2 regions of the Psychrobium sp. MM17-31 genome follow, and region 1 is predicted to be linked to the other one. Evidence: predicted binding sites of a transcription regulator. Region 1 holds the regulator's gene; the other holds the start of a gene.
The links. Region 1 encodes LexA, which represses DNA repair genes until DNA is damaged. Its sites were predicted from a motif close to TACTGTATNNNNATACAGTA; they were not measured.
Positions count from the first base shown of each region.

Region 2: recN (DNA repair protein RecN) is a predicted target of LexA. The motif match lies at 7,748-7,767, and genes of this name have one in related genera.

Region 1 covers NZ_JAKRGA010000004.1:97,807-114,108, reverse strand. Annotated here, with positions in the region: gene MHM98_RS13290 (TonB-dependent receptor) at 1-1,906, opposite strand, end outside; gene MHM98_RS13285 (FecR domain-containing protein) at 2,006-2,968, opposite strand; gene MHM98_RS13280 (sigma-70 family RNA polymerase sigma factor) at 3,015-3,518, opposite strand; gene MHM98_RS13275 (efflux RND transporter permease subunit) at 3,606-6,728, opposite strand; gene MHM98_RS13270 (efflux RND transporter periplasmic adaptor subunit) at 6,731-7,795, opposite strand; gene MHM98_RS13265 (response regulator transcription factor) at 7,992-8,654, shown strand; gene MHM98_RS13260 (HAMP domain-containing sensor histidine kinase) at 8,651-9,976, shown strand; gene MHM98_RS13255 (hypothetical protein) at 9,969-10,205, opposite strand; gene MHM98_RS13250 (M15 family metallopeptidase) at 10,208-11,035, opposite strand; gene MHM98_RS13245 (alpha/beta hydrolase-fold protein) at 11,157-12,434, shown strand; gene MHM98_RS13240 (VOC family protein) at 12,504-12,980, shown strand; gene MHM98_RS13235 (glyoxylate/hydroxypyruvate reductase A) at 12,989-13,930, shown strand; gene lexA (transcriptional repressor LexA) at 14,086-14,709, shown strand; gene MHM98_RS13225 (SulA-like leucine-rich domain-containing protein) at 14,706-15,254, shown strand; gene MHM98_RS13220 (DUF1107 family protein) at 15,351-15,563, opposite strand; gene MHM98_RS13215 (MATE family efflux transporter) at 15,927-16,302, shown strand, end outside.
Region 2 covers NZ_JAKRGA010000003.1:658,274-674,575, reverse strand. Annotated here, with positions in the region: gene MHM98_RS11825 (serine hydrolase) at 1-1,060, opposite strand, end outside; gene MHM98_RS11820 (septal ring lytic transglycosylase RlpA family protein) at 1,141-1,914, opposite strand; gene rodA (rod shape-determining protein RodA) at 1,918-3,033, opposite strand; gene mrdA (penicillin-binding protein 2) at 3,033-4,940, opposite strand; gene rlmH (23S rRNA (pseudouridine(1915)-N(3))-methyltransferase RlmH) at 5,063-5,533, opposite strand; gene rsfS (ribosome silencing factor) at 5,534-5,875, opposite strand; gene recN (DNA repair protein RecN) at 6,019-7,689, opposite strand; gene MHM98_RS11790 (hypothetical protein) at 7,894-8,064, shown strand; gene MHM98_RS11785 (hypothetical protein) at 8,090-8,485, shown strand; gene MHM98_RS11780 (hypothetical protein) at 8,542-8,889, shown strand; gene MHM98_RS18940 (sterol desaturase family protein) at 9,078-9,944, shown strand; gene MHM98_RS11770 (HD domain-containing protein) at 9,957-10,454, shown strand; gene MHM98_RS11765 (hypothetical protein) at 10,544-11,398, shown strand; gene MHM98_RS11760 (MmcQ/YjbR family DNA-binding protein) at 11,391-11,786, shown strand; gene MHM98_RS11755 (hypothetical protein) at 11,783-12,424, opposite strand; gene MHM98_RS11750 (RNA polymerase sigma factor) at 12,428-12,916, opposite strand; gene MHM98_RS11745 (ABC transporter ATP-binding protein) at 13,104-14,021, shown strand; gene MHM98_RS11740 (ABC transporter permease) at 14,018-14,782, shown strand; gene MHM98_RS11735 (CIA30 family protein) at 15,058-16,302, shown strand, end outside.

The DNA of each region.
Region 1 (16,302 bases):
ATTGCCACGTATCACTAACCTGCCACGCCATACTTAGCACTGGTGCGCTACCAGAATAATCGTTCTCATTACGTAATGTCTGACACTCTTGTGTTCCAGCAATTATCTGACAAAACTCACTGCCTTCACTAACGACAACAGGCTTATTGTCAAGCACGTCAAAACGAGTATAACGAAGCCCAGTATTGATATTAACTGTAGGAATAGGTTGCCAATTAACATTGATGAAAGCACCATATTCACTGCGCGTACCGTCACGACCAAACGCAGTGGCATTGCCTTCAATTGGTTTTGTATCGATTTTTTCTTCTTGCCAAGACACACCATATGACACGCGCCAAGTGTCACCGCGATTGGTATTAGTAAAGTCTCCACCCCATCGCTGATAATCTTCAGTTTCAGCCAAACCACCGCTAATATCTGCGCTATAACTGTGGTTAGTACTTTGGGTGTCTGTTTTCCATATATTGGCTTCTAAATCTAACCAATCACTGGCCTCAGATTGATGGTTATAGCGCAAGGTGTAAGTATTGGCCTTAACCGTACTGCCAGGCGTCTGACGCACTTGCCCAAACCAAACAAGTTGTGAAGGCATTAGCTCACCGTAAGTACTGTCGTAGCTTTGCCAACCTAACTTTAATGTCTGATAGTCATTGAGATAAAACTGTCCTTTTACCAAGCTAGATTGACTTTGATAATTGCTGTTAGCAATCATCTCCTCGGCGCGAAAGCGACTAACTCCGGTCAGCTCAGGACGCACTTCAGTCCAAAAACCGCGATTGATTTGATTTGAAATATCTAACGTTGGTGCAGGCCCATCACTGCCAGAATAATAATTGCCCTGCTCGCGTTCAGCGTAAGCAAGAATGAGATCGACTTTTTCAAATCGTTTAGCAAAAGCGATATTCGCCGACCAGCTTTTCAAGGCAAGTAAATCCGGACGATCTAGTGTATCTGGCGAACCAAAGGCCTTGTTAATGTCATAAGGGCCTTCACACAACGACGGTGAACTGCAATTAATCCGATAGGCACCATTATCACCACCAACAGGATTAAACCCTGATTCAGTGCCCGGAGCGACTGCTCCGTTAGTCGTGTTTCCCATCAGGCCCATTCTAACTCGACCACCAAAATCGCCGTCACCTGCAATGAGGTCGCTAGCGTCTAATGTTCTAACGCTAACCACGCCACCAGTAGCACCGCTACCTTGAGCAGATAATTCAGGGCCTTTGTGAATATCAATACCGCCAATGAGATCGGGGTCAATATAAGTACGACTAGCCACCCCAGCATATCCGCGATAAACCGTAGTTTCTTGACGGCTACCGTCGAGCAAAACAGGCACTCGTCCTTGCCCCTGCATGCCACGAATATTAACGTCGAGTCCGCCTGAATTGCGGTTTTCGCCAACTAAAACACCGCTTTCGCTTTGAAAAATATCCCCCACCGAAGAGCCGCGAGTGCGTTGAATTTCCTTTTGAGTAATATGAGATTGTGAGGCAGCTGCCTCATACACACGCTCAGAAGCGCGATTGACGGAGCTGCCTTGCACCTTTACCGTTGGTAATACGGTGCTACTAACACCGCCATTGGTTCTAGCCGTAATAAGGATATTGGTGCCGCTAATGAACCAATCGAGCGATTGATTGTTAAGGATCAGCGTAATAGCCTGTTCAATGCTGTATTGCCCTTTGATCGCACGAGAAGTTTTGCGCTCTAACACGCCGCTGGCTGAAGAAACCTGATAACCACTTTGACGAGAAAATTGATCCAGTGCACTAGGCAAAGACTGCGCGGGAATATCAAACTGTAATGTGACGGCTTCAACAGAGCTGGCAACCACTGAAGCACCGCAAAACATTATCACCAGAAAAATACAACGCAATCTGGTTAATACACCAATCATCAACTACCCCCTAAATTTAATACGAATAATTCGTGTTTAGGATATAAACGATTGGCGGATTAATTTTTTTCTCAAAAAGAGATACTTTTTTAAGAAAAACTATTTAGATAATGAAATAACTCTGATCATCGGACCGACTTTTGTCACTTTACCGCCATGTGGCAGTACTACAGCATCGAGCACATTGTCTATCTGAGACAGCTGATAAGAGCCTGTCACACGCTTAGTTTTGAGAGTATCATTGGTAACGATAATAATGCCGTCATAATATCGACGCACCGTATCAACAACGTCTGCTATTGTTCGGCTTTGCACAAATAAACGCTGCTCGCGCCAAGGAGCAATTTGCTCTACTGGCACATGAAGTTTAGCCATAACTCCATCATTAGCTACGCTCATTAGATCACCCGGTGACAGTATTTTTTCCAACTGTAGATTGTTCGTCACGCCAACAGAACCGCTGGCAACCGCGACATAAGCATGACTAGAAAGCGCTTCAACATCAAACTGGGTGCCCAAAACTTCAACGTTAGCTTGGGGAGTCGTCACAATAAATGGGCGCTGCTTATTATGGCTTACATCAAAAAATGCTTGCCCTTTTAACAAGGTAATTGCCCGTTGCTGTTCAGAATAATTCACTGCAATAGCACTATTAGCTCCTAACGTCACTTGGCTGCCATCACTTAATGTAATTAAACGGGTTTGTGCAGTTGTGGTCATTTCATCGGCTTGCCAATAAAGTATCAATGATGGTGATAAAACGGCGACTAAAAAGCTCGCCGCTATTGCAAATGTCGTCCATGCCAAGCGACGGATTTTAGGCGGTTTAGTCGTCGTAGGCTCTGCCGCCTGAACATCATCAAGGGACAACTTCGCCATCAATTGCCATGATCTATAAGTTTGCTGCCAAATTTCTTGATGACGCTCAGACTGCTGTAGCCAATCATTCCACTGATGGAATTGTTCGTCATTAGCGTCGCCTTCAATAATAAGCAACCAGTCCGCCGCTTGACGGCGAATTACACGATCACAATGTTGATTGTTGTTTGTTAAGTCACTCATAGATACGCTATTGAAAAATTGGCAGTTGAAAAAGCAAGAGTAAATATCATGACGTAGACTCGTCTAAAGCGCCACTAATTGTTGCAAGAGCACTACGGATAAGGCGATGAACTGTTGCAATTGATACGCCCAGTTCTTGGGCTATCTCAGCCATACTTTGACCGTTCAAGCGATGCATTTCGATAGCACGGCGCTCAGAATTTGGCAACGCAGCGATAGCCTGTGCGATGGATTGTAACTCGTCGCGTTGCGAGTTCATTTGTTCTGGATCACTACTACTGGTTGGTTCGAGCCAACTAATTTTCTCAGCATCTTGATGCTTATCTTCCATCACAGAGCGCCTGACCATATCAATCGCTAGATTTCTAACGGTGCGGTATAGGTAAGCAATAGCATTTTTCTGAGTTGATTCGTGAGGAATCACTTTCAAAAATGCTTCTTGAACGATGTCTTCTGCCCGCGCACGGCAACCAGTAATTGGCGTGGCATAATTTACTAATGCATCGCGATGACTAAGATAAGCTTGAGTGTTGGAAGAGTTTTTGTTCACCGAATACTAAATAAAAATGCAATCAACTACCGAGAATGATAATTGATTGCATTTATAAGTAAACGTTTTTTTGATACTTATGTACTTTTAGTTATTATTTTCTTTAATCACACTCACCAATAACGCCGGTAAGAAGCTTAGCGTCAGTAGTGTTGAAAAGATAATACCGCTTAATACGATCACGCCAACGCCGCGGTATAACTCAGTACCATCCCCCGGGATTAGTACCAATGGCGCGAGGCCAAATACCGTAGTCGAAGTCGACATCAAGATTGGCATTAAGCGTTTTTCTACCGCGAGTTTTACCGCATCAACTACCGAAGTTCCTGCTTGTTTAAGGTTCTTAAGAGTTTGATCAACAATCAAGATCGGATTGTTCACCACTGTACCTAATAAAATCAAGAAACCAAGCATGGTGATCATATCTAGCGGCTGGTGATAACTCGATAAACCAAGCTGCCCTAACGCACCATTGACACCATTTACCGCGATTAAGCCAAGTAAACCGCCTGCCATGCCTAACGGAATAGTCGTTAGGATAAATAGCGGATAACGCCAGTGAGTGAAAATAGCCACTAACAGCAAGTAACTCAGGATAATAGAAACGATAAAGTTCGACGATAATGACGCCTTAGTCGCCTCTAATTGATCCGCTGCTCCACTGATGGTTAGGTTAATACCATGAGCAATCTTACCGCTTTGGCGCAGTTGAGTAATCAACTGTGTACGCACCATTTCTTCGGCGGTTTCTAACGCAACTTCACGTGGCGGAATGATATAAACCGACACCGTACGATTGCCATCGATACGGCGTAGGCTGTCGCTCGAATAACTCGCTTGCATATCAGCCAATGCGTTTAACGGCATTACCTTACCAGCAGGTGTCATGATAGTTGAGTTCGCTAGCTGCTCAAGGTTTTGCTTATTACCCGCGTTAGAGAACATAAAGATATCAACTTTGTCGTCGCCAAGGATAAACTCATCGACATAAGCACCGTCGCTGTACGCTGAAATGGCGTAGCCTAACTCGCCATTGCTAATTCCCAGCTCAGCAAGACGCTCCCAACGAGGATGAACTTCGATCATCGGCTGATCTAAGCTAAGCGATCCCGGCTCTGAGTTGATTTGTGGATTATCAAATACCACATTGGCTTCTTGATAAACCGCTTCTGCCGCTTGGTATAGCTCGACAATATTCGGACCAGAAATATCTACTGCAACGGCGCGAGTACCACCGTCATTACTAGAGATAATCGAGCCACGCGACGAGAATGCGCGCATCTTGTCGTAGCTTCTAAAGCGCTTGGTAATCGCATCCATCATCGCTTGAATGTTAGCCGCATCAACAGGACGACTTAGTAACCAAATGCTGCCAGATGACACCGACATCGAGTAATAGCTCAGTGGTGGCATATCTGTTTCGCCATTGTCGAACTTGTCACTCACCGCATTAACATGTTGGTCGAACTCAGCACGAAGTTCTTCGCCAATCTTCTTCATCGCCGTTAAGTTGTAGCTTGGCGGCGCGATCATCATGGAAAATGCCTTCGGCTCTTCACCTTCTGGCAAATATTCCGCAGCTGGCATTAACATGTAAGCCAAGCCCAAGGTACCAATAACAAATACCGCAACCGTAGTCATGGCGCGTGATTTATCTTTAATGAAAAGGCCGACAAATTTAAGCCAACGATCGGAAAGTTGCAGCGATTGTTTAACAACTTGCTTAGTTTTACCAAAATTCGCGATAGTCACAGGCACTACGAAAATAGCCACCAGCATCGAGGCGATAATAGCGCCAGAAATCGCAATAGCGATATCAGAGTAAAGCTGACCAGCTTCTTGTTGTACGAACAAGATTGGCGCAAATACCAAAATAGTCGTCGCTGTAGAAGCTAATACCGCAGGCCATACATCTTTTACGCCTTCAACTGCAGCTTCGAAACTCGATTGATATTTCTTACGCGCCTGCATAATGCTTTCCATCACTACAATGGTGTTATCCACCGTCATACCGATAGCAAAGGCCACACCCGCTAATGAAATCACGTTAATGGTGCGGTCAAACATCATCAAGCCAAGGAAAGCAGCGATGGTACAGATTGGAATACCCAGTACACCAATCAAAGTGACCTTGCCAGAGCGCAAGAAGAAATACATCACGCCAGCTGCCAGTAAGGCACCTAAAATCAGGTTAAACCACACGTTAGACAGTGAACTTTGTACGTATTCAACATCGTCGCCCACCAGCTTTAACTCAAGGCCATTGTGTTTGAGTAAATCGCGATTCACACGCTCTACAACCTTTAACATGCCTTCTTTAATTGCGATAACGTTAGAGCCACTTTCACGGCGTACCGAAAGGCTAATTGTTCGTTCGCCATCGAGAAATGACAGGCTACGTGTTTCATAGTGATCTAGCCCTACGTCTGCAACGTCTTTAAGACGAATATTGATGTTGTTTTGACGTGAAACTATGACATTTTCCAGTGCCTCGACACTGTTAACACGACCGATAACGCGCACTAAATAACGTTCGTGATCTGATTCAATATCACCCGCTGAGGCATCGCGGTTGCGATTGCGAATAGCGCCGCGCACATCACTTAAGCTAATGCCACGCTGAGCTAAACGAGATGGATCGATTTTAATTTGAATTTGACGCGCCGCGCCGCCACGAACACCGACTTCAGATACACCAGGTACACTTTCCATGCGCGGACGAACAAAATCTTCGGCGTAATCGCGCATCATGTCCATATCTAGACCAAGCGGGTTGCCCTTCTCTGGTTTTAACGAGAAGTACATAAAGGCATTGCTAGAGAATGAGCTGGAAATCAAACGCGGTTGATCAACGTTATCTGGATACGACGACACCTGACTTAACGCGTTATTGACGTTAATCATCGCATCGTTAACATCAACCCCAAATGGAAATTCAAGCTCGATGCGGGCGCTGCCCATAGATGCATAAGACGTCATGCGCTTAAGGTTTGGCAAGCTGCGTAAGTAGCGTTCTTGCTCAATAAGTATTTCTTTTTCAACATCTTGTGGCGTAGCACCCGCCCAACCTGTACGCACGGTAATGGTGCGCACTTCGAGATCAGGAATCATCTGTACTGGAATTTTTAGGGAGCCGACGATCCCTAAGATACAGACAATAGCAACAACAACGGCAACTAAGGTGCCTCGGCCTATTACAGCTTTAAACACGATTAAGCCCCTTTGTTGCTTACTACAGTCACTGGCATATCATCAGCAAGTAACTCGCTACCGGAAGTAATGATTGCCGCATTGTCTGGCACGCCTTGCACCAATACCTTGTCAAAGTTACTGCTAATTAGGCGTACACTAAGGCGTTTCACAGCATTGTTAATGACCGAATAAACACTGTAGCTGCCATCTGGATGACGCTTAAGTGCCGCTTTAGGTAAGTTAACTTGTGCGCTTTGCTGTGATGGCAACATTAAACTCACCTTGGCTGACATGCCTGACACCAACGGTGAGTCAGCAGGTAAATCGATACGACCTTGGAAAGTACGACTCGCTTGATCTGACACGCCGTTAACTTGTGATAACTCTAAGTTCATCACTTCATTCGATACAAAATCAGGCGTCACTACCGCTGGCACAACATCACTTGCTTGAATTGCGTGAAAATGCTCTTGCGGAATATCGACAAATACGCGTAGAGACTGAGCTGATACCAATTGCAATACGCGGGTTTGCGGGCTAACCCATTCACCTAAATCAACGTTGCGTGCGGCGATAGTACCGTCAAATGGTGCGCGTAATTGATGACGTTCAACGACGGCTTGTTGGCGTTTAACCTTTGCTTGCGCCTGAGTCAACAAAGCTTTGCTGTTCGCCACATTCGATTTACGCTCTGCCAATAGTGTTTTTGCCACCACTTCTTTTTTGGCTAAACCAACAATTTCATTATACAAACGCTGATCTTCTTTGTATTTAATCGCTGCTGAATTAGCCTCAGCCTGCGATTGTGCTAGTTCGATAACAGCTAGAGAGTCATCTAAGGTCAATAACACCTGCCCTTTAGTCACGTTGTCGCCAGCATCCACCAGAATAGATTGCACGACACCAGACTCTTGCGTGGCAAGTTGCGCATCATTTTGCGCTTGAACGTTACCACTTAGTGTAATTTCAAGACTTTTAGCTTGCAGTTTCGCATAAATGACTTCAACTTCGGTTGATTTCGCGACAGCAATAAAACTGCTACAAGCAAATGCTAGCAACAAGGTGTTAATTATCAGAGCACGCATAATTTCCTCAAGACACAATTAAATACAATTTTTGACGCTGCGATTCTACGTGGTCAACCGTGAACACAACGTGATTGATAACTCAACGAAACTTCACGTTAGCGTCACGCCAAATGTGGTTATAATGAGTTATACCCAAGCCACCTCAAGATACTGATCTTCAGAGCTTAGGTATATCAACCAATGGGATTTTAGAATGCGCATATTACTAGTGGAAGACAACGCCGATCTTGCAGCCAGCATCATTGATTATTTAGAAATGCAAGATCACACCTGCGATCTCGCGTGGCACGGTAAAGCCGGATTGGCTGCGGCACTTGATAATAACTACGATATGTATGTGTTTGACATTGCAATGCCACAAATGGATGGTTTAACTCTTTGTCGCACCTTGCGTAAAGAGCACAACGACTTCACACCTGTGTTGTTTTTGACGGCGCGCGACACGCTAGAAGACAAACTCACTGGTTTTTCCGCTGGGGCGGATGATTACCTCGTTAAACCCTTTGATTTAAGTGAATTAGCAGCGCGCATCCTGGCTATTCACCAGCGTCACCTCGGTTTTAGCAATCAACTATCGATTGGCGATCTCACCGTTGACCTCAATACAGAGCAAGTAAAACGCGGCGACGACTTCATTACCCTATCTCCCAATACTTACAAGCTGCTAGTACTATTGATGCAACGCTCACCACAAGTGGTACCAAGAGAAGATCTCGAACATCATGTGTGGGGCGATGAACTACCAGACAGCGACTCATTGCGCAGTCACATCTACAAATTGCGTAATAAAATCGACAAGCCTTATCAGCATGCACTCATAAAAACCGCCAAAGGCCGAGGATTTAGCATCTCATGAACTTTTTACAAAGTATAAAATTTCGTTTTATCCTCGCCTGTATTGCCTTCGCAATCATTGTCACCCTGTGTTACGGTCGGGTTACTTTTATCGGTTTAAAGTATAACTCTGATGAATTGTTTAACTGGTATATCACCCAAGAAGCCCACCAGCTTATAGATCGCTACCGCGCTAATCCAACATTGGATATTAGTGAATTAACCACCGCAGATATTGAAGTGACAACAGAGCAAAAAATGATTGCCAAGCTCGCGACTTTTTTCCCCGATAGTCAGTTTAGTGCTAACAAACTCATCGACGTTCACAACCTAGGACCAGCTTTTGATACCCCACAAGGCTATACCATTTATGAATTCGGTAAAGACGAGATTACCATCCATATTTTAGAAGCGACTATACACCACAATTCACCCGAGAAATTCTATTATTTAGTCGACGTTAGCACCTTTCGCAATTACGACAATTATTCAGAAGAAGCAGTCGAAAACATGTTTTTAGAAATGTTAGCGCTAATCATGCTAATTGGGTTGCTGATAGGAATTATGCTAGCGATGACTGTGGTATCACCACTTAGCCGCTTGGCAAGATCGGTGGACAATATGGATCTCGATAAATCCCCACTGAGCAAAGACTCATACTTTAACGACGAAATTGCTCTCCTTGCCAACAAGATAGACTCTTTTGCTGCTAGAACACGAGAATTTGTTGAACGTGAAAAAGCCTTTACCCGCGATGCCAGCCATGAGCTAAGAACGCCTGTTGCCAGTAGTCGCGCCGCCATCGAGCTCGCCTTATCGACCCCCGAAGGAAAGCAAGGCAAGGTGCACAATTTTATCAAACGCGTCGAACGCTCAAATAAAGACATGACTCACTTGATTGAGACCTTTTTAATGCTTGGCCGCGAAGAAGACAATAGCGAAGCTCCAGTCACTTTTAATCTCCATGATCTGGTTAGCCAAGCTTTTGCCAAGCATGATTATCTAAAACGAAATCAACAACTCGAGTGCATAAACAATGTAGAACCGAGTGTCGAGGTAACCACCCACAAAGCCTATTTATCTATCATATTAGACAACCTGATCCGCAACGCGCTGCAGCATACCAACGATGGCCAAATAACGGTTAGTCACGCTGACAATATGATCATAGTGACTGATACTGGCGAGGGATTTGAGAACAGTGAAAAGAGTCAGCTCAATGTAATGGAGAAATCAGGCGTTGGCTTAAGCATTGTAAGGCGTTTGTGTGAACGGCAACAATGGAAGCTGGTAATCAATGCCAATTCTCCGCAGGGCACCAAAGCGGTAATACTATTTAAATAAGCATAAAGCCTATCAATAGAATATTAATAACCACCAACATTCCGATGAGCATTGTTCGCCTGAGCTTGCGATTACTTTTATGTAATTCTGCATAATAGGAATTTGCTAACTGCGCCGCTTTGTCATCAGATAATCCAGTACAGTGATGACATTTATTCTGACGAGTTGGATATTCTAACTTACACCGTTTACAGGTATTTGAAGACACTATATTTCCTGCAGAAAACATAATTATTTCCTTTTCAACTGCGGCAAAATTAATTCAATGCAGGTTTGACGACGCTGGCTTTTGTCCAGCTTTTGATGTTGCTGCCAACATTGCTTAAAGCGGTTAACATTGTTGTTAAACAGTTCTGCAGCTTGTTGTGGAGATAATTTTGCCAAGGTTTCCACATAGCGTCGTGGACCGAGTTGAAAATGTTGATAGTCGATAGGGTAATTCCAATCCCCGCCCCAAATGAAATAACCATGCAGTGCAAACACATCCACGACATCTTCCGCCATGCCCTGTCGTTGTGGTTTGCTCGGTCTGACATTTAGACGATTAAGAAACTGACGAGCGCCTTCGGTTGGACTAACAACCACAGCGCCGTCTTTTGCAATATCAACAAATGGGTTTTGTACGGGATTAATATCAATCGCAGCGCCATAAGCGTGTAGAGACCAACGCTTGCCATTGGTAATAGCCCTACCATTAAAGGCTGAGGTATTATTTTGCGCCATCGAGCGCTGATCATCACCGCCATAATTGGCCATTGACTGCGCTTGTTCTAGTGCAAAACCAGCTTTTAACAGCGTTTTGAATAATTTCGCTGTTTGCTGCGCGGCGATATCTAACACGGTAACCTGCCCGCGATGTCCATTGCCATCAAAGCCAATAAAATCGAATGTGACTCGCCTTAAACGCTGACAATTCACTGGATTATTCGCGGTAATAACAGCGCTTTGCTGGAGCGTTTTGCAATCATTAGTTGTAAGCGGCGAAACAGCACTTTTTGCCGTCGCCTGACCTGCAAATAATGTAATCCACAACGTAAATAATAACGTGAGCCACTTCATCTCATCTTTCCATAAACAATTGATTCAGCGATAAATCATCTACAAATCAGCTCGCTGTCAGGTTTTTACCGAGTCAATTTGTATTATCTAAAACTCCAAATACATGACACAGGAAACTACCATGTTTAAATCGCTATCACTACCGATAATATTGACCGCAGTAACAGTGTTAGGCGCAATGGCCCCACCAAGCCAAGCAGCTAATAACTCTGAGAATATCACGACCACAAGTCAAGCATTGCCTTACGGTAACCAAATCACTATTGCCTCAAAAGCACTGCAAGTCGATCACCGTATTGATGTCTATTTACCGCAAAATTATGACAAACACAGCACGATAAATTATCCTGTTATCTACACCCTAGATGGCTGGACGTTATCGCAAAGCGTCAGTGGTGTTGTGTCGCACATGGGAAATACAGCGGCAATGCCCAAAGCAATAGTCGTGGCGCTGCACACACCAAACGTCTGGCGTTACCTGCCGAAGTTAGACACCAAGGATTCTGGCTGGCGTATCAACAATACTGCCCATCAAAACCAGCAGTATTTAGACTTTATCAAACAAGAGCTTATTCCGTATATTGATGCGAACTATCGCACCAATGACTATCGCGTACTAATAGGTATGTCACCAACGGCTATTATTGCTCTCGATAGTTTTATCAAAGCACCCGAGTTATTCGACGCCCATTACCTTTTCGCTGCCGTCGATATTTTCGCGCTAGGATACGACGAAAAATCAACGCTACTCGATTCTTTAGTCACTAGCCTTAAAGCCAACCCACAGCTAAAGCGTTCACTTTACATTGCCTCGGCGCAATCTGATTTTGACGAAAATCCAGCTCACGCTGGTAACGCCAAGCGCCTCAAACAATTCGTCTCGCCACTCATGAAGGAGCGCTTTAAGTTAGAGTTTTTACCAAACACCGAACACTACTCGATGGCAATTCCAGCGTTGGTATCGGCGCTTAAACTAAACTTTCCCCGCAACGAGTTAGAGATTTTTCGCGACTTGATCGCCAAACCCGGCAACGCTTTAAAAAATATTGAAGCTCACTATCACAGCTTATCTAAAAAACACGGTTTTACGATTCATCCAGAGCCGGACTTAAACCGCAACGTTAATAGCTTTCGCGGCATTGGTTATGTGTTACTAGGCGATGATCGCCACCAAGAAGCGATGGAAGTATTCAAGCGTTGGACAGAGCTAAGTCCTAACGAAGCGAACGCCTTCGACAGTCTTGCCGATGCTTATGAAAGCTTGGGGAAAAACGAGCTGGCAATGGAAGCACACCTTCAAGCAGTGAGTGTGGCGAAAAAACTAAAGGATCCTCGTCTGGCCTTTTTCAAGCAAACTCTCAAGTCGTTTGAAGAGCGCGTCGCGAATAAATCTTCCTAATCACGAATGAATATTGGTGCTCTGTGGGTCTGTTATTTCACCATCAACCAATTAGCCTATTAGAGCGCCATGATAAAACTACTCACAATCATTTTAACCGCCTATTTTAGCGTTATTACATCGGTGAACGCCGATGATAAGCCATTAACCTCTGGCTTTAATCACGTTGGACTAACCGTATCAAACCTCGATAAATCAACGCGTTTTTTTACTGATGTGTTGAAATGGAAACTTGTCGGAGGCGATGAAAAGTACCCAGCCAAGTTCGTTTCAGACGGCAAGATGTTTTTAACCTTATGGCAAACCAAAGATCCTAAAAAAACCGTAACCTTCAATCGCAAAAACAACGTTGGTTTACATCATCTCGCCTTTACGGTAGAGACATTGGAAGGGCTTAACGCACTATTTGAGAAGGTAAAAACGGTAGATGGCGTGATCATTGAATTCGCACCAGAGCCAGCGTATGGTGGTCCAACAATGCATATGATGATTCGCGAACCAAGCGGTAATCGCCTCGAATTCTCGTACCGCCCACCAAAACAATAGCAGGATTTATGGGGAAAATAGTTTTTGTTAGCCAGCTGCCAACCACAGAGCAGCAACAATGGCTTGAGTTATTACAACAAACACTTAGCTCGGAGAGCATTTATTTTCCCCATCAGCTAACAGCGAGCCAATGCGCCGAAGTCGATATTGCCATCGTCGCTAACCCAGACCCTAAGGTGCTACGTAGTTTTCCCAACCTAGTGTGGATACATAGCTTGTGGGCAGGTGTTGAGAATCTAGTAAAAACGGGCTTGCCCGATGGTGTGCAACTAGTACGTCTTATCGATCCTGAGCTCGCCCAAATTATGGCGGAGTCTGTGCTCACTTGGACGCTGTATTTACAACGCAATATGCCAAGTTATCAGCGGCAACAACAGCAACGAGAATGGCGACAACTCACTAACGTCAATTCGAAACAAATGCGGGTAAGTGTATTAGGTGCTGGTGAACTTGGCCTAGCTTCGCTGTCTTTGTTAGGTAAGCTGAATTACACATTAAGTTGTTGGACGCGATCGCCAAAAACCATTGATAAAGTCACTAACTACACAGGTAAAGACGGTCTAACGGCAATGCTAGCTAAAACAGATATCTTAATTTCATTGCTGCCTCTAACACCGGAGACTAAGCACCTACTCAATAGCGAAACCCTAAGCTTGCTGCCACAAGACGCGAGTATCATTAACTTCTCACGCGGCGGTATTATCGATCATGATGCTTTACTCAAATTACTGGACAATCAGCACCTCAATCACGCGGTACTCGATGTCTTCGATATAGAACCTCTGCCAGCCCGGTCACCGCTTTGGCATCACCCAAAAACTACTGTATTGCCACACATATCTGCACCCACAAACCACTGTACAGCTGCGAAAATTGTGGCGGATAATATTGGTAACTATCGAAAAAATGAAATTTTACCGCCGACAGTAAACCTCAATAAAGGTTATTAATATCAATAACTTTTGTTATCCATTAGTGTTCTCTCGCCAAAGAAATTACAAATAATTGCTGATTAATGATTGCACAATGGATATCACTGTATATACTGACAGTTATACTGTATAGAAAAACAGTTTAGTAAACATATTCAGTGAAAGGCATCAGCATGAAAAAATTAACTAATCGACAAGCAGAAATTTTACAGCTCATCAAAGATAATATTTCCATGACTGGCATGCCTCCTACTCGTGCCGAAATTGCTAAACAGCTAGGCTTCAAATCGGCTAATGCTGCAGAAGAACATTTAAAAGCTCTTGCCAAAAAAGGTGCTATCGAAATTATTCCCGGCACTTCACGCGGTATCCGTTTAGTCGAAGCTGCGAATGATCCTGAGCCAGAAGCAGGCTTACCGCTTATCGGTCAAGTGGCTGCTGGTGAACCTATCTTGGCGCAAGAGCATGTTGAAGCGCATTATCAAGTTGACCCGAATATGTTTCATCCAAGCGCAGATTACCTACTGCGCGTAAACGGTGAGAGTATGAAAGACATCGGCATTATGGACGGCGATTTACTGGCTGTTCACAAAACCAATCAAGTGCGCGAAGGCCAAGTAGTTGTGGCCCGTGTCGAAGATGATGTCACCGTTAAGCGCTTTGAGCGCCAAGAGAACAAGATTTTACTTCACCCTGAAAACCCAGAGTTTTCAACCATAGTTGTAGATTTAGAATATCAATCAGTTGAGATCGAAGGCTTAGCTGTTGGCGTAATTAGAAATGGAGCATGGCAATGAAATCATTAGTAATGAACACTAACTTTGACAGCAACACTTTCTCAATGAGTTCTGGTATCGATTATATCGACCAATCTCTCGCTCACGGTGGCTGGCAATCGCAAACCATTAACGAAGTGATTAGCTCTGAATCTATTAGTGAACAGCTAGATATCCTATTACCAACATTGACTAAATTAAGCCAACAGGGTCGCTGGATTGTTTTAGTTGGTGCGCCAAAGGCAGGATTGAAACCACTACTAGAGAGCAATGGCATTGATACTTCTCGCGTACTATTAGTTCATCCGAAAGATCAAGTCGATGCACTATGGGCGATGGAACAAGCACTGATGTCAGGTAACTCAAGCGCCGTCTTAGGCTGGCCAGGAGAAATCGATAATCGTGATTTAAAGCGTCTGCAACTCGCGGCAAAACGCACGAGCGCCCTAACCTTCTTATTTAAAGCAACGGCTAGTGCTCAGCCAAAAATCCAGCTTAACTGTTATAACCAACAGTTAAGCCATCAACACCTGAGCATCGATCGCCGCAGTGGCACGATTCACTAGGTAGCTTTTGGATACTATTTGGTTCAACAAATGAAAGACTAGAAACTAAAAAGCCAATCGAATGATTGGCTTTTTTAATGTGGGGATATGATACATCTATTCCCACTGCGCAACGGGTTGTCGCGACTTGATAAGCTGATTAATTTGACTTACAAAAGATTGCTGTTGTTCATTTGCATTGCAAGGCGCTTTCAATAAACCTTGTTGAAATTGAAATACACCTAAACTTTCAACTTTCAACGTGCCTTCAAAGAAGATTTTTACATATTTAACGATTTGCTTAATGGAGTTTTTAGTGAATTTTTTCATACGCTATTGTTCCATGGTTACCGTGAGATTTTCGACCTTAATAGTTTCTACAAGTTCAATGAAAACTGATAAATTTACACTCGCGCGATTATCATCATTATTCATAAATGTGTTTAATTTAATAATTACTAATACCAAGATAATCAATACGTAAAAAACAACTTACCATAGATTAAAGTCGAAGTGCTCAGACCAAATGTTACAAGTAATTTCAAATTTCAGGCGCACATCCTACGTGTCTTTTGTGACGGATTTATGGCGGAAAAATAGCTAAATTGAAACAATGACACCAATAGAAACTTAAGTGATAATAGCCAGCTTATCGCAATTTACAGATACTAATATTTATAGGGGCATACTCGATTGAAAAAACACCTCGCACAGTTTTTTACTCCAAGTGCCAAAGCCGAAAGTAATCAACTAATCAAACTTGCCATTCCCGCCATTTTAGCGCAACTCGCTCAAATGTCGTTTGGTGTTATCGATACCATAATGGCTGGACAATACAGTGCGGATGCACTTGCAGCGGTAGCGATCGGTGTAAGTATTTTCAATCCAATTATCGTTTTTATCATTGGTATTTTCTTAGCATTAAGTCCAATAACCTCGCAATACAATGGCGAGGAAAACAAACACGGTGTAAAACGCGCTTTCCAAACGGGCGTAATAATGTCGCTCATTTTGGCACTGCCTAGTGCAATCATTTTAGTGTCTCTTGAACCCTTAATGTGGGCGATTG
Region 2 (16,302 bases), on a different contig from region 1:
CAAGTTGGATAAATACTGTACCCACTTGCTCACCTTTAGCAATCGGCGCTTCTAATTCTTTAGAAAGCTCGAAGCTTGCTTTGAGGTTTTTACTTTGACCACGACGAATAGTTAATGGCGTTGACTCAGTGATACCTAACTTTACTTCATCTGTGGCACCGTACCATACGCGCTGGCTGGCAAATTCATGACCCGCTTGGTATGGGGTGACAGTTTCAAAAAAGCGAAAGCCATAGTTTAAGATTTTCTTGCTTTCACTTGCGCGAGCTCGGGCGCTCTTGGCACCCATAACAACAGCGATCAAACGCATATTGTCTTTAGTAGCTGAAGAAACCAAACTGAAACCAGCTTTTGAGGTGTGGCCTGTTTTCATGCCATCAACGTTCATGCTCTTATCCCACAGCAGGCTGTTGCGGTTAGCTTGTTTGATGTTGTTGTAGGTAAAGAACTTTTCTTTGTAAAGGGCGTATTCTTCTGGTGTTTCGCTAATAATAGCGCGCGCTAATAACGCCATGTCAAAAGCGGTTGTTTTGTGTTGCGTGCTGTCTAAACCATGGCTGTTTTCAAAGAAACTGTTGGTCATGCCAAGTTCTGTCGCCACATTATTCATAATGTCGGCAAAGCCGTCTTCTGTACCAGCAATGTGCTCAGCCATAGCGACACAAGCATCATTACCAGATTGAATTACGATGCCGCGATTTAAATCAGCAACAGAGATTTCTTTGCCAACTTCGATAAACATCTTTGACGAGTCTGGGAAGTTCTTGGCCCATGCATTTTCGCTGATCGTAACTAAATCACTGTTCTTTAAATTACCGCTCTTAAGCTCACGACCGATAATAAAGCTGGTCATTAATTTAGTTAAGCTTGCAGGCGCTAATAGGTCATGCTCATTTTCAGCGGCTAGTACTTTCCCCGTTGTTTGGTCAACTAGGATATAGCTTTTGGCTGCAACTGTCGGTTGATTTGGAATAATGGTCGTTGCTGCCACAGTGTTTGCCGAAATTAGCATAAGAGCCACTGTCGTTGCCTGTTTTAGGCGGCGAGAAAATGTAAACATAAAAATGTAACCGTAATAAATGAAAAAACGCGCAGTTTACGAATAAGCTTGCGAATAAATAAAGCAGCAATACTAACTAATTAAGGCATTTTGATAAATGCTTTTGGGAAATTAATTTGCACTTTTTTTAGGACAGATTCACAGTGAGTTAAGCTCACTATCGGTCCTAATAAAAGTCGATTAATTTTCCCAACGGATTCAATCGTATAAGGCACTTGGTGTGTTTGCGACTCGGCAGTTAATATTTCCGTCGCTCGTTGCTTATCGGAATTGGCTGCTAACTGGATAAAGCATTCTGGATATTGGAACTGTTGTGGCTTTTTCGGTGAAACCACTTCAATGGCCACGCGAGCAGTACCGTGTTTTAAAACTCCAAGTTTATAAGCGGCGCCATAAGATAAATCGATGATTCTGTCGGGATGAAAAGGTCCGCGATCGTTCACTCTAACGATAGTACTTAGGTTATTTTCGAGGTTGGTGACCTTGACAAAGCTTGGGATTGGCAGGGTTTTATGCGCCGCTGATAAACCATACATATTAAACACTTCACCATTAGAGGTGTCGTGGCCATGGAATTTCTGGCCATACCAAGAAGCAATGCCTTGAGCTTTATAGCCAGTGGCGTCTTTGAGAACTTGATAGTGTTTACCGCGCACTTGGTAATCGTTATTTGCCCATCGCGATGGCGGCAAGTATTGCGGCTCAATATCGGCAATTTCTTCGGCGGTTGGTAAACGACTCGGTGCGTGATCTTGCTCGATATCATAGCGCGACTGGCTCGGCATCAGAGTACAAGCTCCCAGTGACAAAATAGTCGCGCCTATTATTAAACGCTTAATGGAATGAACTAGCATAAATTATCGATTAAATTTGCGATGGGTGTGAATGGCCATAATGATGCCAAAACCACTCATCAGGGTAATCATAGAAGTGCCGCCCCAACTAACGAGTGGTAGCGGTACACCAACAACCGGCAGCAGGCCTGAAACCATACCGATGTTTACAAATAAATAAACAAAGAAGGTTAGGGTGATTGCACCAGCAAGAATCTTAGAAAATGGCTCTTGTGCGTTATTAGCAATAAATAAGCAGCGAGCGATTATAAATAGATAGACGCACAATAATCCTGCGACGCCATATAAACCGAACTCTTCACTAAACACCGAGAAAATAAAATCGGTATGACGCTCTGGTAAAAATTCTAACTGCGACTGCGTACCGTTGAGCCAACCTTTACCTTCGAGACCACCAGAGCCAATGGCAATTTTTGATTGAATGATGTGATAGCCGTTGCCTAGTGGGTCGGTTTCGGGATTAAGGAAGGTTAAGACGCGGCGTTTTTGATAGTCGTGTAAGAAAAAGGTCCACATCATAAAGCCAAACGGCACTGCGGCAACGCCAAGAGAACCAATTACGCGCCAGCTCATACCCGCTAAAAACAGTGCAAATACGCCAGAGCTAGCCACCAAAATAGAGGTGCCTAAATCCGGCTGTTTGTAGATTAAAAATACCGGTACTGCGATTAATATAGCCGCGATAAACGCGTGCTTTATGTTAACGGGTAGGGCATAGCGAGTAATGTAGTGAGCAATCATAATCGGCAATATGAGTTTCATTGCTTCAGATGGTTGAAATTTGGCGACCCCAAAATCAATCCACCGCTGTGCACCTTTGCCAACATGACCGAAGAGTAATGTGGCCACAAGAAGACCAACACCCACTAAAAATAGCGGCATAGCCCAACGTCTTAAAAAGGTTGGTGGAAATTGCGCTGCAATGACCATGGCGGTAATTGAAGCGCCCATGTTGATGGCTTGGCGTTTTACCATGGCAATACTTTCACCGCCTGCGCTGTAAATGACCACCAAAGAGATGCAAAACAGCGTTAATATTCCTGCAAGGAGCGGGAAATCAATATGAATTTTATGGCTTAGTGATTCAGGTTTAGCAAAGCCTGCTTTATTATCGTTCATTAATGACTGTGTCCTGCATCATTATTGGCCACTAACGATGGCACTATGCTTTGTTTGGCAAGGTAAACATCAAATAGTTTACGCGCAATTGGCGCTGCACTACTGCCACCACCACCGGCGTTCTCAACTACCACGGTTACCGCAATCTCTGGTTTTTCAAATGGCGCATAGCCAACATACATCGCATTGTCGCGATGGCGCTCAGCGATTTTTTCCGCATCGTATTCTTCATCTTCCGCGATACTAATCAGCTGCGCTGTACCAGTTTTTCCAGCAGAGACATAGGGGGCTCCTTTAAAGACGTTATAAGCGGTGCCACCGATATCATTAACTACTCCCCACATGCCTTTTTGCGCTATCTTCCAGTTGTAATTGTCTTTGAGTGTGATCGGAGGACGTTCGTCGGCTGGCAGTTGTAATAAGCCGTTTTCACCTTGGCTAGCGCCTAGTATTTGTGGCGTAAAGAACTTGCCACTGGCTGCAACAATAGCCGTTGAGTTGGCTAACTGAATTGGTGTCGCTGTCCAATAGCTTTGGCCAATACCTAGAGAAATAGTGTCTCCCGGATACCAAGGTTGGCTGTGACGACCGCGTTTCCATGCCCGCGATGGCATGATTGCGCTTTTCTCCTCATAAATATCTACGCCAGATTTAACACCAAAGCCGAACTTATCCATGAATGGACTTATACGATCGATGCCCAATCGATTTGCAACATCGTAATAGAAGGTATCACAGGATTTTATCATCGCTTTATATACATCTACTTTACCGTGACCCCAGGCTAAATGATCGCGAAAGCGGCGTTCAACATTGGGTAATTTATACCAACCAGGATCGCTAATTGACGTGCGTTCGGTGATGATATTTTCTTCTAATGCAACTAATGACATCAACTGTTTAATAGTTGATGCTGGCGGGTAAGTACCTTGGGTTGCGCGATTGATTAGCGGCTTATCGGCGGAGAGTAATTTACGATACTCTTTACCAGAAATGCCATGTACAAATAAATTGGGGTCGTAACTCGGGCTGCTGACTAAGGCCAATACCGCGCCGTTGTTGGGATCGATAGCAACGACAGAGCCACGGCGTCCTGCTAGCTCTTGATAAGCTTTCTTTTGCAGATTGATATCGATGTTCAGATAAAGATCTTGGCCGTGTTCTGGTGCAGTTTCATTAAGTACTCGGACTACTCGTCCACGATTGTTAACTTCGATTTCTCGATAACCAGGTTGTCCATGTAATAGTTTTTGATAAAACTTTTCAATTCCTAGGCGACCAATATCACGTGTTGCAGCATAGGTAGCTTCTTCGCCGTCGGCAATAATTCGCGCCTGATCTTTTTTATTGAGTTTTGCTACATAACCAAGGGCATGAGTCAGCATTTCACCATAGGGGTAATGACGTTTTAGACGCGCCTCAATTCGCGCTGCGGGAATTTTATGCAGTGCAACACTGAGTCTTGCGACTTGTTTTTGGGTCAGACGGTTTTTAATAGCAACACTTTTGAAACTGTTACGGCGCTGCCTTTTGGCTGATTTTAAAAAACGCTCCCGCTCTTCGTCAGTGATTTCAATGATTGTTGCTAAATCATCGATGGTCTGGGTAAGGTTTTTTGTTAGATCGGGAATGATTTCTAAACTGTGGCTCGGCTTATTTTCGGCGAGGATAACCCCATTCCTGTCGTAAATTAATCCGCGGTTAGGTGCAATGGGAATTACTTTAATGCGGTTGCCATTCGCTTGAGTTTGATATTTGTCGTATGAATTAACTTGAATGTTATAAAGATTTGATAATAAGACGAAAATCAAAACGATAACGCCAGCAAACGCAATAATAGCTCGCCGTGTGAAAAGGGCGTTTTCGAGGGCTTGATTTCTGATTGGAGTACGATTTTTTAAAAACATGAACAATCAATATGGGAAAATATCCGCACATTTGACCACAGATCGGGTAAATACTCTATAGCAAAACAAGGGGATAATATAAAAACACCTGTCTCAGACAGGTGTTTGGGCAAATAGTTCGATTATTCGCGGTGATAAGGGTGGTTGTTATTGATACTCCAAGCGCGATAAAGTGCTTCGGCAACAATTACTCGAACCATTGGGTGCGGCAGTGTCAATGCTGACAGTGACCACTTTTGCTCAGATGCAGCGATACAAGAAGGAGCTAAGCCTTCTGGGCCGCCGATGAGTAAGCTGACATTGCGACCGTCTAACTGCCATTTCTCTAGATTTTTAGCCAAGGTAGGCGTCGACCAAGGTTTACCTTCGACTTCTAGCGTAACAATGCGATTGCCTTTGGGAATAGCAGCTAAGGTGAGTTCACCTTCTTTTTCTAGAATGCGTTTGATATCCGCATTTTTTCCGCGTTTACCCGCTGGAATTTCTAGGATTTCTAAACTGCAATCTTTGGGAAAACGGCGCACATATTCCTGCACACCACTTTCAACCCAAGCTGGCATTTTGGTGCCAACAGCAACTAATTGAATTTTCATTTAGCTGTTAAGGTGCTTAGAGTCGCCGCCCCAAAGTTGCTCTAGGCGGAACAAATCGCGGTGTTCCTGATCCATAACGTGAACAATCACATCATTCATATCAAGTAGCACCCAGCCACCTTCTTTTAGACCTTCAATTCCTAAAGGTGGCATTTCAGCTTTCTTAGCTTCTACTAATAGGTTGTTTGCCACAGCGCGACAGTGACGAGCAGAAGTACCAGTACAAACAATGATGTTGTCAGCCATAGGAGAAAGTTTGGCAACGTCTAAAACTACGATGTCTTTAGCTTTCATATCTTCAAGTTGTTCAGTAATGAACTCTACTAATTGAGTGCCTTGCAAGGGAATACCTATTGTGTGTGTCAAAAATAAAGTGGCGTATTCTACCATTCAATTGTTGGAGCTAACAGCATTGGTTGCAGTTATTTGGCCAACAGAGTCACAAAGTTGGCCGTCGTTTATCAATAACCTGTTGTAATAGACGCCTATTCATTAACTCTAAGCAGTTCTTGCGCATTTGCTAGCGTATTGTCGCTAATGCTATTTCCGCCAAGCAAGCGAGCAAGCTCTTGCACGCGTTCTGATTCTGACAACGGTACCATGGTGGTTTGCGTGGTTCGTCCATCGGTGTGTTTTACGACGCGCATTTGATGGTGGCCACAGCCAGCAACCTGTGGCAAGTGAGTCACACAAGCAATTTGTGTTGATTGACCTAACTCCCTTAGCATTTCGCCAACAGTCGCCGCTGTTGGGCCACTAATACCTACGTCAACTTCATCGAAAATCAGTGTTGGCGTGGCAACCTTATTGGCGGTAATCACCGAAATGGCAAGGCTGATACGCGATAACTCACCGCCGGACACAACTTTATTGAGCGCATCTAGTGGCTGGCCAGGATTCGTTGATACCAAAAACGCAACACTGTCTAAACCATGCTTATTGATGTTGCCGCTTTCATTAAATGTTACATCGATTGCGAACTTGCCGTGCTCCATACTTAATCGTTTCATCGACTTGGTAACGAGTTTTTCTAATTTAGACGCATATTTTTGGCGGCTTTGTGAAAGTTGCTGTGCTTGCTCGTAATATTGTGCTGCTATTTGTTCAAGTTGTATTTCTAGCTCGCCAATACGCGCATCATCGTGATTGATTGCTTGTAATTCACTGTGAATGCTTTGATGCAGTGCTGGTAATTCCTGCGGTGTCACTTGATGTTTACGCGCTAACTGCATCGCTTTGCTCAAGCGTTCATCAAGTTCGGCTAAGCGCTCTGGATTTTGTTCAACACTTTCTTGATAGCTTGTGAGTTCCTGTGCGCTTTCTTGCACTTGAATCAGTGCGCCATTGAGCATTTCAATTAGCGGCTCTACGCTACTGTCTTGTTCAATAAGCTCGTCTAAGGTTGCAAGAGCACTGTTGAGCGCTGATTCTATGTTAAAGCTATCGTCTTCGGTTAGTTGATGAAGCAGTCGGTGACAGCTCATTTGAATCGACTCACTGTTTGATAGGCGCTGATGCTCCTGTTCAATTTCGTCAAATTCGCCTTCTAATAGGGCGAACGCATCTAGCTCTTCGACTTGGTATTCAAGCAATTGCACCTTAGCTTGCGCTTGTTGTTGGGCAACTTGTAACTCTTTTAATTCCGCATTGATTTGGCTGTAATTTTGATGGCTTAAGGCGACTTGAGCGTTGAGCTTTTGATGATTAGCGTATTGATCGAGTAACGATAATTGAAGTGCGCTATCAAGCAATCCTTGGTGGGCATGTTGGCCATGAATATTGAGGAGAAATACGCCAATTTCTTTCAGCTGACTAATCGGCACTGGCTTACCATTGATATAGCCTTTTGAGCGTCCTTCTTTTGAAATAACACGGCGAATAATACATTGCTCATCATTGTCTAATTCGTGGTGACGAAGAAATTTTAATGCGGGTTTATTGCCCTCAACGCTAAAGGTGGCACTAATATCGGCGCGCTTACCACCAGGACGAACCATTGCGCCTTCGCCTCTAGCACCTAAACACAGTGAAATAGCGTCGATAGCTATCGATTTACCGGCACCTGTCTCACCGGTAATAGTGGTCATTCCTTCTCCAAACTCGATATCGAGCGCGTCTACGATGGCAAAATCATTTACAGTTAATTGAGTTAGCATTGTCGTCACCTGTGTAAATTGGCTAAACCGTATATTTCTATACAGTGGTTTTGTACAGATATGTTTATTTATACAGTTGTTTTTTCGGTGATGCAATATTTTTGTTTGTTGAAGTGGTAAAACTATTGGTTACATTATTGCCATTGAATTTGGATGAAAGTGGACTTATTTTATTGACTATCAAATGAAATTCGGAACCTAACTATGAATGGAATATTAAGAGCGCTTTTGATGATTTTTCTAATCGTTATGGCGATAGTTTGTTATCAAATTGGCTTTGCGACAGGCACTTATGCCGTAGTTGCCTTAGGCGTAATTTTAGAAGTAGCCTTTTGGATTGGAATTTTTAAAAAGCCTAAGAAAGTAGCGAGTTAATTCCAATTAAAGGTCGCTAATTGTAATGGAACTAAAGCGTTCTACGTTAGAGAAACCGCAGCGTGCTAGTCATTTCTGGCTAGCTTGGTTATTGATTGCTGTGCTCGCGCTGGCAACGGTTTGGGGGCCGGAGTTAGACAGTGCTCATCCAAAACCTGATCTTAAAGGCAATCCATATGTTAGTCAGTCGATAAATGGCGACACTGCCGAAGAACAAAGTTTAGTTCTCACAACTCTCGCCATATTTGGAATACCAGTAGACATCAATTGGCGATTTAATAGCGTCAGTTTTAATGCCACTGTTGAGATTGCCATATTAACACAACGAGTATCTTTTCAGGCCATTCGTATTCTCTTACGTTGGCTGGAATTTCCAACTATTCATCAGCGTTTTAAACCAACTTTCAAATTCTCTCATTAAAGGCTTCTTTGTCTTTTTCTAAGACGTGTTGGTCTTTTAACTTAACGAGAGAAACTATGAAAAAAATTATTGTCGGCAGCTTAATAACGGCTGCACTATACCTATGCGCGCAAGATAGCTCTTTGTTATCGACTGTAGCTATATCTGATGTATTGTCTTCGCTGTCTCCGAAATCCATTGATGTTTTAAAGTTGCTAATGCCGTGGGCGATATTCATCGGATTTATTGGCTTCGCGTGGAAAATGGTCAGTTGGGCCCGCAAACGTAAAAGCGGCGCTTATGCTTTCGGTGCCTTGGTGCAAATGGTACTGCCGGATCCGTACGTTGAGCGGACCATTAAGTTGATTCAAGAAGAAAAGCAACATAAGAAACAAAGGGAGACTGATGATGCTCCTAAGGATTAGGTGAGCATAAGTAAGTCAATCAAAGCAGCGCCAAGTACTGAACGCATGGTGGCTGCTTTGAATTTGTTTTTTGATTAAAGAAGTTTAGCGCGCCGGATTAATTGTTGTAATTTGGGAAGTTGTTTGAAATATTAACAGGCTAAAGCATGTCTTATTCCTTATCAAAAAATACCAGCGGATTGTGAATAGTGCAGTGGTTTAATCTTTTAATTGAAACCAGTATTGGAACGGCGGACTGGGTGTGGCGCAATGTCACCTTTGATGTGCCGTGGACGCAAAATTATTTTTGGGCACTCACCATTATTTCTCTGTTGGTATGGACTGCTGAAATACTGTTTCCGTGGCGTAAACAGCAACAAACAATGCGCCACGGATTCTGGCTAGATGCATGGTATATGTATTTCAACTTCTTTGTCTTTAGTATCGCGATTAGTGGTTTTTACGCGCTGATGGCACAAGGTTTTTCGTCAGTGGGCGTGACAGCTAACAGCCTCGCAATATTGGATATGAGTCAATGGTCATGGTGGTTACAGCTGTTGGTCTTTTTTATCTTGTTGGATTTTTTACAGTGGTTTACTCATAAAATGCTGCATCGTGTTCCTGTGCTTTGGCGTTTTCATCAGGTGCACCATTCAATAAAAGAAATGGGGTTTGCAGGGCATTTACGCTACCACCCAATGGAAAATATTTTCTACAAGCCGCTAAAGACCTTAGGTGTTATGTTACTTGGTGGTTTTGAACCACAACATGCTTATGCTGTGCATTTCTTAACGATAGTGATTGGTCACCTCAATCATGCCAATATTAAACTCGATTACGGCGTTTTACGTTATGCTATAAACAACCCGGTGATGCACCTTTATCACCACAGCTATCAGTTGCCTAAGTCACATCCGCACGGGGTAAACTTTGGCATCAGCTTAAGCGTTTGGGATTACTTGTTTAACAGCGCTTATGTGCCAGAAACGAGTGGCAATTTAAAACTAGGATATAGTGACGATCACAAGATGCCTGTGGGATTCTGGGGACAACTCAAGCACGGTTTTTATAAATAATAAGGAGATCTAATGAGCGTAGAACAAGCCCGTTATTTTGCACTGCAGGCCCATGATGGACAGATGTATGGCACGCGCCCATATAGTGTGCACTTAGATGCCGTAGCTGATATTGCCAAACCTTATGGCGATGTGGTGCAAGTTATTGCCTACTTACACGATGTGGTAGAAGACACGTCTGTGGTGATTGAGCAGGTTGCCGCGCTTTTTGGCGAGCATATCGCTGCTTGTGTCGGAATAGTGACCGATGAGGCTGGCGCAACAAGAGCACAGCGCAAAGTAAAAACACATCAGAAAATGGCTGACGTTGAATCTGACTTATATGATGCATTGATTGTTAAAGCCGCAGATAGGTTAGCCAATATGCGTGCTAGCGAAGCAGGCAAAAGGGAAGATTTGTTAGCGATGTATGTGCAGGAATATACTGAGTTTAAACAGGCGGTGTATCGCGAAAATTTATGTGATGACATCTGGTTGGCGCTCGATGATATTTATCAGCGTAATCAATAAGTCATTAATTTTTTGAACCTTACAACATCTCCCTAGTCTATTCGCTGTTACTAATTCTGTTTTCACGACATAGCGCAAAGGGATTGAAGTTGTTTAGCCGTATTTCCAACCTAAGGTTTTCTAAGGCCATAGTTCTATCTTTGGTTATTCACGGCGTTTTGCTTGTTGTGATTGCCGCTCAGATAAGTGTTGGCGCAACTAAAAAACATCAAAAATTTGCCAAAGAAATTAAACAACAGCAAGCCATTACTGCTAAGTTAGTTATTACTCCACCTGCACCTATCGTGGTAAAACCACCAGAGCCGCCAAAAGAAAAAATTGAGCAAAAGATAGAGAAAAAGCTCGTTTTACCAAAGATTAGCGCTGATCCAACTCCGCTGCAGAAAGTAGTTAAGCAGCAAGAGCCTAAACCGAAACAAAAGCAAAAGGTCGTTACTGAGAATAAGCCTGCGGTTAAACAGAAAATTAAAGAAAAGCCTAAAGAGAAAATTGAAGAAAAAGCGCCACTTGCAGAGCCAGTAAGAGACCCTGAGCCGTTGACCAATCGCGCTGCCTTGGTGGTAGAGGAGCCTGCGGCAAAATCATCGACTTCATCACTGAGCGTATTAGAGCGCAGCCGTGCTTTTATTCGTCAGCAAACTTCCGCCGCACCGCAATATGAGATCGAAGGTCAAAATGCTGGGATGTCAGAGATGAACAATTCTTTTCCCGTCCACGATTATCAATTTATCGAAGAAAAAACCATTGATGAAAAAAGTGAAATCAAGATAACCTGTGATACAGCGCTTAAGAAGGCATCGGTTATCGTTTCAGCTGGCTTGTTAGGCGGCACATTGAAATGTAAACCTGGGCATGATTTAAGCAAGTTTATTAAAGCCAAAGAAAAGCCGAAGTTTCAGTATAAATTGCCCGAAAAAGACGAGGATAAAAAAAACAATGACTGAATTCGATACCGCTCATCAATACCTACTGGATAAGCCTGAAACTAGCCATGGTTTTCCTTTTGGGGAGGGCGTCTACGTTTATAAAGTTAAAGATAAGATGTTTGCAACCCTTGCGATTGGTAAGGCGGGCAAAGGCGATGGCGATAAGCGCGATTGGTGGTTAAACCTAAAATGTGATCCCGACGAAGCCGTTATGCTGCGGGACATTTTTGAGAGCGTGATTCCGGGTTATCACATGAACAAAAAATTATGGAACACCGTTATTCTAGATGGCTCAATCCCACGAGGTGAAATTGAGCGCATGATCGATAATTCTTATATGTTGGTGGTTAATAAGATGACTAAGAAAGATCAAAAGTCTATCTTGATCCACTTTGAGCAAAGCTAGCTGCGCAACGTTTTCATATCTTCGATTAACTCGTCGAGCTTTTTAAACTGACGACCGTAGACGCTGTTTAAATCAAATTTGTAGAGCGCCTCTGCGAAATAGGCGATTACTGCAGTCATTAGTGCTGTCGCAATGATCAAGTAATACGGCTGACCGAAAATTAAGATATCGGTTGGCATTTTTTCCATTAACACGCTAATCACTTTGCCGCCTGCTTTACTCACCATGCCTTGCGTCGCCATGCCAATGAAAAATAGCGGATAGAAAAACTTGTAGTAAAAGGCATAAGACTTAATCGAGCCCTTGAGCCAGTTGTCGAAGTTGGTTAGATATTCAAAACTGCTCTGTCCTTTGGAAATACGGTGAGACTTTGCGAGCTCTTTTCTTGCCATAAGTACCAAGGGAGTTAATAACAGACAAATATAGAGGCCAAGTAAGGGGGCGCCGATCAGGCTAAATACCACAAGCATAATAAGTGCACCGATAATTATCGCTTTGATATTGATAGCGAACATGCGCTGTAGCTTATCGACCAGGTTTTCAGATTTTCTGTTGTATAAGTCGTTAACTTTAGGGGCTGTTAATTGGCTTTCGTTAACAAAACCCTGTTTCCACATTTCTTCGATTGATTTGGTCATCACTTACTCCTCACTTGCAATAAATTTAGATAATTTAGATTTGATCCGGCTAATACGTACGCCGATGTTGTTGACGTTACTGCCGATAATGTCGCTAATTTCTTGATATGACTTCTCTTCGAGATAAAGCAGTATCACTGCGCGATCGGTTTCTGATAAATGCTTAATGGCGTTGTAGAGCACATTAATATCGTCATTGGCAAAGGCCTTGCTGTCATCGACAGCTTCTTCCGGCAGGGCGTCAGACACTATGGTGTTGTCGCCGTTTTTGCGCTTTTTCAAATAGGTCAAACAGACATTTAACGAAATGCGGTAGATCCACGTAGACCATTCGCTTTGGCCGTTAAAGTTGTCTTTACTACGCCAAATTTGCAGACACACTTCTTGGTAATAATCTTCAAAATCTTCTTGCGTGTTGGTATACGCGCGGCAGATTTTGATGATGATGCCGGCAAAAGGCAGTATCGACAGTTGATAAAAATCGCTGGTCATGAATGTCCTATCAATGAATTTCTCAAAAAAGATACCTAGTTAGTGGCAAGCGAATTGGGTTTATTACAACGAGGTGCAAAAAAATTTTTATACACATGACATTTGTCATATCGAGTCATGACAAATTGCTCTAATTAATCAAATTGCAAGTGGGCATGATAACCCTATCAACTGATAGGAGAAAACAATGTCCTCAATAATCGATATCAAAGCGCTGAGCTTTCAATACGTCAAAAGTGATGTGAAGCAGCGTGTCCTCAATGAACTATCCCTCACTATAAACCGCGGACAGGTGGTGTGTTTGCTCGGCGCTAATGGCGCGGGAAAAAGTACGTTAATCAATCTGATGCTAGGGCGTCTCAAAGCGCAGTGTGGAGATATTGAAATCTTTGGTCAGCTCCACAGCAGCAAAGAAGTGCGTCAGCGTTTAGGTGTTATGTTGCAAGACTCGGCAGCGCCCGAGCGCGCTAAAGTCAGTGAGCTACTTGAGCTTTTTCGCAGTTACTACGATCAGCCATTACCGCTAACGCAGCTTTATAGCGATTTACAGCTCGATGGCATTAAAGATAAATATTTCGGCGCGCTATCAGGCGGTCAAAAACAGCTGGTGCTGCTGGCTATTGCCTTGTGTGGCGATCCAGACCTGTTGTTTTTAGACGAACCAAGCGTTGGCATGGACGTTACAACGCGCCGTGTTTTATGGCAGGTGATCGAGCGTTATAAATCGCTTGGTAAAACAATCTTGTTAACTACTCATTATTTAGAAGAAGCAGACGCGTTAAGCGATCGCATCGTCGTACTCAAAGGCGGTCGTATTATTGCTGATGATACACCGCAGGGCTTAAAAGTGGCGTTTTCTCACAAGCTAATAAAAGCGAAAACATCGATTGCCATGGCGAGCGTTCGCGCGCTGGCTGGTGTGGTTAATGTCGCACAATACGGAAACTACCTTGAAGTGACCACAACAAATGCAGCTGAGACGCTTGCCAAATGGCAGGTGCTCGATGCCGATATCGATGATCTCACCATCAGCAACTGCGATTTAGAGCAAGCATTTATTCAACTAACCCAAGATATGGACTCACAACAGGAGAGTGCGGCATGAATACCTTAATTGAAACGCATAATAGGTCATCATTTGTTCATGAGCTGACATTAGATATTAAAATGGCACTGCGCGAGCCTAGTTTTATTTGGCCGACATTGGCATTTCCTCTGATGTTCTATGTATTTTTCGGCATAGTATTTAGCGACCACGGTGGTCAAAACTCCTCAACATATTTGATGGTGTCTTATGGCGTATTTGGCATTATGGCGCCTGCGCTATTCGGGTTTGGCGCCAGTGTTGCTTCCGAGCGCGACAAAGGTTGGCTCGCAATCAAGCAAATTTCACCAGTATCGGCATGGCAATACATGGCGGCGAAGTTGGTTAATGCCATTGTATTTTCGTTGGTGATTGTCATTGGCTTATTTACCCTTGGCGCTGTATTCGGCGACGTTGTGTTAGCGCGCTCACAGTGGTTAGCCATTGCGGGGTTAATGCTGATTGGTAGCTTGCCATTTTGCGCCATTGGCTTAGCTATCGGTTTTTGGGTCAAAGGCAAAGCGGCAACGGCTGTGCTTAATTTGATTTTTTTGCCGAGCGCCTTTCTATCAGGTCTTGCAATTCCTGTAATTATTTTTCCAACGTGGTTGCAAAAAATGGCAATGGCATTACCGCCATATCATTTATCACAACTGGGGTTATCGCTGGTGGATATGAGCTTAGGGCAATCTATTTGGCTGCATATTGGGTGTTTAATCATCACACTCATTGTCGCAAGTTTTATTGCGGTAAAAGGCTATCACCACTGTCAAACAAAATAGGGCCTGCTGAACTTTCGAGGATGAATTTTGTGCAATTGACAAGGCTTTTTCGCAAGGCATGAGGAGCGACGCCTAGTTTACCTAGGCGAGCGACGAAAAACGTAGTGAAAATGTCTTGTCATTGCATCCGAAGGACAGCGTTTGTTCGTGATTTCTACGGCGTTATCGCCTACTAGCTTAGCCCACTAAGCGTCGTAGGCTCTGCCTTGTATAAACCCCGAACAATTCGCTGCAAAAACCTTCACCAAAGTTCAACAGGCCCTAAGGAAAAAACAATGAAAAATACACTAATTTTTACCGTTATTATTGGCTTGTTGGCGGCGTTTTTTAGCCTATTACCAACGCCTGCGCCTTCAGCTGCTATAGCAAATAAAGAGCAAGTAACTGTGATCACAGGCGCTGAAGTTTTTGATGGACATGAGTGGCGCGGAAAGGTTGATGTCGCCTTTAAATCAGGGATGATTATCGACGTGGGTGAGCAACTGACAGAGAAATATAACGATGCTCAGAAGATAGACGCCACTGGTCAATATTTAATACCGGGCTTAATTGATGCGCACACTCACGCGTGGGATAACGCACTCAAAGATGCCGTAAAATATGGGGTGACGACGGAGCTTGATATGTTTACCAACACCGCGTTTGCATCCACGCAGCGCGCGATGCGTAATAACGCCAGTGACGATGTGCAACAAGCGGATCTATTTTCCGCGGGAACCTTGATTACCGCCCCAGAAGGACATGGCACAGAATATGGTTTTCATATCGATACGATAGAAAATGCTGGGCAAGCGCAAGACTTTGTTAAGGCGCGTATCGATGAGGGAGCTGATTATATAAAAATCGTCTACAGCGCCCATGGCCGTCATATGCCTTCGATTGATAAAGCGACGCTCAAGGCGTTAATAGATGCGGCGCACCGTGAAAACAAACTAGCTGTGGTTCATATTAGTGATTATCAATCGGCGCGTGATGTTATTGATGCTGGCGCTGACGGTTTAGTCCACGGATTTATGGACAATCGAAACGTTGACGAGCTGGCTGGTGATATGGCTAAAAATCAGCAATTTGTCATTCCGACGTTATCAATTCTAGCCTCGATGGTTGGCGTCAATAAAACCAACGAGCTAGTGGATAGCTTTAAAAACGTTACTCATCTCAATGCCGAACAATGGCGCTCTCAACTCGCTAGCTTACGCCGCGCTAAAGCACGGCCGCAACTCTTTGCTAATGCACAACGTCATATCGGTACTATGCATCGTGCTGGCGTGATGATCTTAGCGGGTAGTGATGCGCCAAATCCAGGCACAGTACATGGCATTAGTCTACACAGCGAACTTGCGCTGTTAGTTGAAAGTGGGCTGAGCACCGATGATGCGCTAAAAGCCGCGACGTCCAATGTCGCTAAAGCGTTTAAGTTAACGGATCGCGGAATCATAGCGGTGAACAAGAGAGCGGATTTTTTGCTGCTTAATGGCGATCCACGCCAGTTGATTACCAACACCCGTAAAATCGTGAAG